One region of the Terrabacter sp. 2TAF16 genome, then DNA from elsewhere that is predicted to be linked to it. Evidence: riboswitches for the same ligand, from Rfam matches in the RefSeq annotation. Region 1 holds a riboswitch; each other region holds the start of a gene.
What was found. A riboswitch is a leader RNA that binds a small molecule or an ion and turns the genes downstream of it on or off. The one in region 1 is predicted to bind S-adenosylmethionine.

Region 1 (2,257 bases):
ACCCGTGGCAGCACTTCGCTCGCACGCACGCCATCGGCCAGGTCGTCCCCGGCAAGGTCACCAAGCTCGTCCCCTTCGGTGCGTTCGTGCGCGTCGAGGACGGCATCGAGGGCCTCGTCCACATCTCCGAGCTGGCCGAGCGCCACGTGGAGCTGCCGGAGCAGGTCGTCAACGTCGGCGACGAGATCTTCGTCAAGGTCATCGACATCGACCTCGAGCGTCGCCGCATCTCGCTGTCGCTCAAGCAGGCCAACGACCAGGCCGTCGCGGCGTCGGAGTTCGACCCGACCCTCTACGGCATGGCCGCCGAGTACGACGAGCAGGGCAACTACAAGTACCCCGAGGGCTTCGACCCGGAGACGAACGAGTGGCTCGAGGGCTTCGACGCCCAGCGCGAGAAGTGGGAGCGTCAGTACGCCGACGCCCACGCTCGCTGGGAGTCCCACAAGGCCCAGGTCGACGCCGCGACGAAGGCCGACGCCGAGGCTGCGGCCAACGCCGGCTCCGCGACGTCGTACTCGTCCGCGACCGGTGACGTCGCCGAGGCCGGCGACGCCGACCGCGGCGAGCGCGCCCCGCGCAACGCCCCGGCCCCGGTCGAGGGCACGCTGGCTTCGGACGAGGCGCTCGCTGCGCTTCGCGAGAAGCTGACGGGCAACTGACGCCAGTCACTGCTCGGAGCGACACGCTCTGAAAGAGCCCCGGACCCCTGTGGTCCGGGGCTCTTTCGCGTCCTGCGTCTCAGGATGCAAGAAGGCTCAGGACTCATTTCCGACTGAATCACTAGGAATTCCGAGTTGCGTAGGAGCGTCGTTGCCCGCGAATTGCCTTGCGGCACAGACAAACCGGCGTTGCTGCGCGTGGTGGAAGAGCCTGTCGCACTGAGGAGAAAGCACGCATTTCGACGATTGACGGGCTGCCCAGCGCCTTCGTAGTGTCGTCGACAGGTCAAGAGTTCCAGCGTCAAGCCCCGGCTCGCTGGACAGCAACCCTCCACCGCGGCGGGGTGCTCCGGGTGAGGACCAGGCCGTCGCCAGCAGGCGACGGCAAGCGCGGACTCGAAGTGGTCGGGTCCAGGACCGAGGAGCCGACATGGCGCGCACGACGAGCACCCACCTCGTGCTCCGCCGCCACGTCGACCTGCTCCGCGTGTCCAGCGCGCTCTGTCGTCCCTGACGACGTCCTGGCCGCCGAGACCTCGGCCGGCCGGTCGGCGCCCGGCCCAGCGGTGACCCCGTGGGGCTCGGACGCCAGCACGCACCCCCGCGGCCGCCGCCGCGCCCTGCCACCCGTCCGGTGACGGGTGCCCGAGCCATCCCTCCAGGAGCCTCACGTGCCATCCCTCTCCACGGTCCGGCGCTCAGCGCCGCCGACCACCACGTCGTCATCGTCGTCCTCGCCGCCTTCGCCGGCCGAGCCCACGGCGGGAGCGTCGACGTCCGCCCTCTCGGCCGCCCCGGCGCCGGCAACCCACTCGGTCCCGCCGTCCGGAGGCGGGCCGGTCCTCACCGTCGTCCCGCGGCGCAACCCGTGGACATGGGTCGGCGTCGCCGGCGTCGGACTGCTCGTGGCGATGTTCGTCAACGGCCTCGTCACCAACCCCGGCTGGGACTGGGCGACCTTCGGTCGCTACTTCGCCACCGAAACCGTCATCCGGGCTCTCGGCACGACGATCCAGCTCACCGTCCTCGGGACCGTGGCCGGCTTCGCCCTGGGGCTCGTCCTCGCGGCCATGCGACTGTCGTCCAACGCGTTCCTGCGGACCGTCGCGTGGGCCTACATCTGGGCGTTCCGGTCGATCCCGCTCATCGTCCAGCTGCTCTTCTGGTTCAACATCGCCTACCTCTACCAGACGATCAGCGTCGGGCTGCCGTTCGGGCCGTCCTTCGGCAGCGTCGAGACCAACGACCTCTTCGGGGCCCTGGGCGCCGCGGTGCTCGGGCTCGCCCTGCACCAGGCGGCCTACGCGGCCGAGATCATCCGCGGCGGCATCCTCTCCGTCGACGAGGGGCAACGCGAGGCGGCCTCGGCGCTCGGCATCCCGCGGCGCCGCCAGTTCGCGAGGATCGTCCTGCCGCAGGCGATGCGCTCGATCCTGCCCAACGCCGCCAACGAGGTGATCAGCCTCTTCAAGGGCACCTCGATCGTCTCCGTGCTCGCGATCCCGGAGCTCTTCTACCAGGTGCAGGTGATCTACGGCCGCAACTCCCGCGTCGTGCCGCTGCTCCTCGTGGCGACGGTCTGGTACATCATCCTC
Region 2 (2,257 bases), on a different contig from region 1:
TCGTCGGTCCGCTGCGTGACCCGCGCTTCCATGACGCCCTGCTGGCCTGGCTCTGCCCCGGGATGGCCTCGGCCGACTTCCTGTCCGACGACCTCGCAGCCCTCCTCGGGGTGCTGCTCGGTCCTGACCTCCGGCTCGCCCCGGCCGCGGGCGATCACGAGACGGCCGCCGTCCCGACACCCGACGGCGCCGAGCCCGGTCGCTCCCCGGGATCGCGCGCGGACCCGGGCGACCCCGACACTTCGGAGGGGTCGGGGACGGCCGTGCAGGAGCGCCTCGAGGAGGGCGACTCCGATGCGCTCCGAGCGCTGTTGCAGCTGCTGGCTGCGGGGCCGCCGTCGTCGGACCGGCACGACGACGACACGGACGAGGAGCACACCGACGTCGAAGACGACCACGAGGACGACCACGAGGACGACTACGAGGACGATGGCGAGCCGCCGCGCGACGTCTTCGAGGCACGACGGGTGCTGGACGAGCTGGACGCCGTGGGGACCCTGGCGGCGCTCGAGGCGTCGGTTGACCGGGACGCACCGCGCTCGCGCGACCTTCGGGCCGGCCTCGCCGCAGCGCCCGACGCGCCTCCCGAGTCGTGGCTCGGAGACGGCAACGACCCGAGCGGCTGGGAGGAGTGGGACGAGGCTGCGACGCCACGACTCGTCCTGTCCCGCCTCGAGCAGGTCTGCCGACTGACGCCGGCGGATCATGCGGTTCCCGTCCTGTCGCTCTTCGCCTCGATGGCGTGGTGGTGCGGCGACGGTGCGCGGGCCGGGGTCGCGGTCGACCGTGCGCTCGAGCTGGAGCCCGATGACGGGCTGGGGCGGCTGTTGCGACACGCCCTCGACGTCGGACTCCGGCCCCGGGAGTGCGCCTGAGCGTCTCCGGCGGCGGCGCCGTCCGTCCATGTCGTGGAACGGCGCGCGGCCTCTCCGTGAGGCCTCGCGTATGGTTGGAGCAGGTCATGAGTACCAGCGACAAGCCCCGGCTCGCTGGTCGGCAACCCTCCTTCGCGGTGGGGTGCCCCGGGTGAAGACCTGGCCGCCCCGTCCCCGGGTGCGTGCAAGCGCGAGGACCGAGGAGTACCCCGATGACCGTCACCCACCGGACGCAGAGCACCCGCCGCCGGGCGCGGCCCGGGACCGCTGGCACCGGCCAGACCGGCGACTCGGCGACGAGGGACCGTGCGGCGACGAGCCACGTCGACCCGACGGCACCGGAGCCCCGCCGGCCCGACGGCGCCTGGCGTGACGGCGACCCGGTCGGCCGGCGGCAGTTCGCCCACGTCGGTGACATCGAGCTCGAGCGCGGGGGAGTGCTGCCCGACGTTCGCATCGCCTACGAGACGTGGGGCCGGCTCAACGAGGCTGGCGACAACGTCATCCTCGTCGAGCACGCACTGACCGGCGACAGCCACGTCATCGGTGAGGCCGGCGACGGACACGCCTCGCCCGGCTGGTGGAACGCCCTCATCGGGCCCGACGGACCCGTTGACCCCGAGCGGTGGTTCGTCATCGCGTCCAACGTCCTCGGCGGGTGCCAGGGCAGCACCGGCCCCGCGAGCCCTGCGCCCGACGGTCGTCCCTGGGGCAGCCGTTTCCCCTACGTCACGGTCCGCGACCAGGTCGCCGTCGAGCGACGCCTCCTCGACGGGCTCGGCATCCGCCGCCTGGCGGCCGTCGTCGGCGGCTCGATGGGCGGGATGCGTGCGGTGGAGTGGGCCGCGACGCACCCCGACGACGTCGACCGCTGCATCGTGCTCGCGTCGACGGCGTACGCGACCGCCGACCAGATCGCCTGGTGCCAGCCGCAGCTGTTGGCGATCCGCAACGACCCCGACTTCGCGGGCGGCGACTACTACGAGGGCCACACGCGTCCCGACACCGGCCTGGGCCTGGCCCGCCGCATCGCCCACATCACGTACCGCACCGAGACCGAGCTCGGCACCCGCTTCGGGCGCGAGCCCCAGCTCGGCGAGGACCCGTTGCGCGCCGGCGACCGCGGTCGCTTCGCCGTCGAGTCCTACCTCGACCACCACGCGGGCAAGCTGGCCCGGCGCTTCGACGCCAACTCCTACGTCGTGCTGACCGAGGCGATGAACTCGCACGACGTCGGGCGCGACCGCGGGGGGCTCGAGGCCGCCCTCGAGCGCGTCCGCGCCGAGTGCACCATCGTCTCGGTCGACACCGACCGCCTCTACCCGCCCCGGCTCTCCGACGAGCTGCACGCCGCCCTGCCGGGGTCCCGTCGCGCACACATC
Region 3 (2,257 bases), on a different contig from region 1:
CTGTCCCAGAGCCGCCGGACGACCTCGACGTGGTCGGCAGCCTCGTCGAAGCGATCGCGCACGGCAGCGCGGCCCTCGGGGGTGGACGCGAAGTCCCGTCGGATCGCGGGGAGGGTGCGACGACCGACGTTGCCGGTCTCGCCGGGTGTGCCACCCACCTGCACCCGCCAGCCGGCACGACCGTGGCTCACGTGGTCGAGGGTGGCGACGGCCTTGGAGACGTGGAACGGCTCGGTGTGGCTCGTCGTGACGGTCGGGACGAGGCCGACGTGTCGCGTCAGGGGGGCGACCGTGGCTGCGACGAGGAGCGCGTCGAGCCGCCCGCGCACCTGGTCGGTGCGCGTGTCGACGTCGTCGGAGAAGGGGTCCACCGACTGGAGATCGAGACTGTCCTCGATCGTCACGAAGTCGAGCAGGCCCCGCTCCGCCGTGGAGGTGAGGTCGGCCCAGTAGCGGGCGGTGAGGAGGTCGTCCGGCCGCGCGCCCTTCTCGCGCCACGCTGCCGGGTGCCATCCCGCACCGTCGAGGGCGACGGCGAGGTGGATCTGCGCGGCGTTCGGAGTGAGGCCAGTCACCAGTCGACTCCCTTCTGCTGCAGCTCGATGGGACTGAGGCTCCTGCCGGTGAGCGCGTACGTCGTCATCTCGGTGAGGCGCGGGGAGTACACGTGCAGGCTCACCGCCGGGTCCGGGCCCTCGTTGCTCACGTGGTGCACGTAGCGACGTCCGAACGTGCGCTGCTGGCCGGCCCGTAGACGGCCGACGTCCTCACCGACCTGCGGGGTCCGGTCGGGACCGTCCAGATCGGCGACGCGCTCGCTCAGCTGTCCTTGCAGGACGACGAACGAGCCGGCGCACTGCCCGTGGTCGTGCCACTCCGTCCCCTGGCCGGGGAGCCAGGTGAGCAGCCAGGCCTCGTGGTCGGGCTCGGCGGCGATCCGGGCGTAGTAGCGGCTGATCGGGTCGAAGTCGACGAGGCCGGCCCAGAGGGCACGGTCGCCCGCGAGGCGCCGAGCCGTCTCCGCGAGGTTGACGGCGATCCGTGGTGCGAACGTCGATGGCGTCCCGGTGCCGGGCGCAGAGAGCGTGGTGAGGGTGGTGGTCCGGTCGGGGCGGGTGCGCAGAGGCATGGCAAGGCTCCTGAAGGTGTGAGGGTGGGTCGAGACGGACTACGGGGACGCCGCACGCCACAGCCGGGCCCAGTCGGGCCGCCGACGCTGCGCATGCGGTCGTCTGGTCGTCAGTCCCGACAGAGGGCGCTGCTCACCCGGGAGAGGTCGACGTGCCGGCGGCGGTGAGCCCACAGGGCGTGGCCGCGGGATCGGCGTTCGGTGGTGTGCGTCATGGGAACCCTTGTGTCCGTGGGGCCCTCGTCGAGCCCGCGCTTGCGTCGAGCGGGAGGTCGACGCCTGGTCCTCACCCGGGGCACCCCGCCGCGGAGGAGGGTTGCCGCCCAGCAAGCCGGGGCTTGTCGCTGGGACTCATGACCTGCAGAGACGATAACATACTGATTTGGTAGGGATAGCTGGGCGACCACTCCCTGAGATGCCGCCGAGGCCGCGGACCGTCGGGTCCGTGGCCTCGGCGGGGCAAGGGCGGCGTCTAGAGCGGCGATCCTCGCCGGGTTCCTCGTCGTGACGCTGCTGCCCGCTGGTGACGTCAAGGACACCGCGTCAGCACTCGTCGACCCGGTGCTCGTCATCGTCCTGTCACTCATGGTGCTCCCGGCCCCGGTCGGCCTCGTCCGGACCATGCTGCGCGAGCTGCTCGAGATGAGGCCTCCCCCGAGATCGAGCAACCGGCCCGTGAGGCCGTCACCGAGCTGTGCGCCGGGATGGGCCTCGTGGAACCGGTCGTGCGGATGACGAGGACCGGGGGCGTCTCTACGTGGAGGTCGACACGTCGTCTCACCCGGCGAGTGGGACGTCGCCGACATCGACCGGCTGCGGACGGCCCTCACCGAGCGGCTGCACCGCCTGACCGTGGCCACCTGGATCAACGTCGAGCTCTCCTGCGACCCTGCCTGGCAGCAGGGCTGACGGGGTCACCAGATCGGTGCCGATCACCCACGGAGGGGGAATCGGCACGCCCGGCTCCCCCGGCACGATCGGGAGACGACCAGCCCGCCCACGAGGAAGATGAGGCCGCTGTGAACCCGGTGCTCGCGTTCGTCATCGTCATGCTCGTCTGGACCGTCAGCGACCTCGTCGCGAAGAAGACGAAGTCGCTGCTGTCCTCGCTCTTCGTCGCCTCGATCA

Region 2: it holds a riboswitch for S-adenosylmethionine, as region 1 does, so the genes downstream of both, metX (homoserine O-acetyltransferase MetX) here and AB4Z14_RS01635 (putative leader peptide) in region 1, are expected to answer to the same signal.
Region 3: it holds a riboswitch for S-adenosylmethionine, as region 1 does, so the genes downstream of both, AB4Z14_RS21675 (cysteine dioxygenase) here and AB4Z14_RS01635 (putative leader peptide) in region 1, are expected to answer to the same signal.

The regions. Positions count from the first base shown of each region.
Region 1 covers NZ_JBFRFZ010000001.1:344,980-347,236, reverse strand. The annotation lists gene rpsA (30S ribosomal protein S1) at 1-662, shown strand, start outside; SAM riboswitch class IV at 947-1,059, shown strand; gene AB4Z14_RS01635 (putative leader peptide) at 1,093-1,176, shown strand; gene AB4Z14_RS01630 (amino acid ABC transporter permease) at 1,334-2,257, shown strand, end outside.
Region 2 covers NZ_JBFRFZ010000007.1:78,263-80,519, reverse strand. The annotation lists gene AB4Z14_RS12415 (DUF4192 family protein) at 1-875, shown strand, start outside; SAM riboswitch class IV at 958-1,072, shown strand; gene metX (homoserine O-acetyltransferase MetX) at 1,088-2,257, shown strand, end outside.
Region 3 covers NZ_JBFRFZ010000026.1:6,159-8,415, forward strand. The annotation lists gene AB4Z14_RS21670 (LLM class flavin-dependent oxidoreductase) at 1-575, opposite strand, end outside; gene AB4Z14_RS21675 (cysteine dioxygenase) at 572-1,129, opposite strand; SAM riboswitch class IV at 1,376-1,488, opposite strand; gene AB4Z14_RS21680 (hypothetical protein) at 1,634-1,864, shown strand; gene AB4Z14_RS21685 (hypothetical protein) at 2,149-2,257, shown strand, end outside.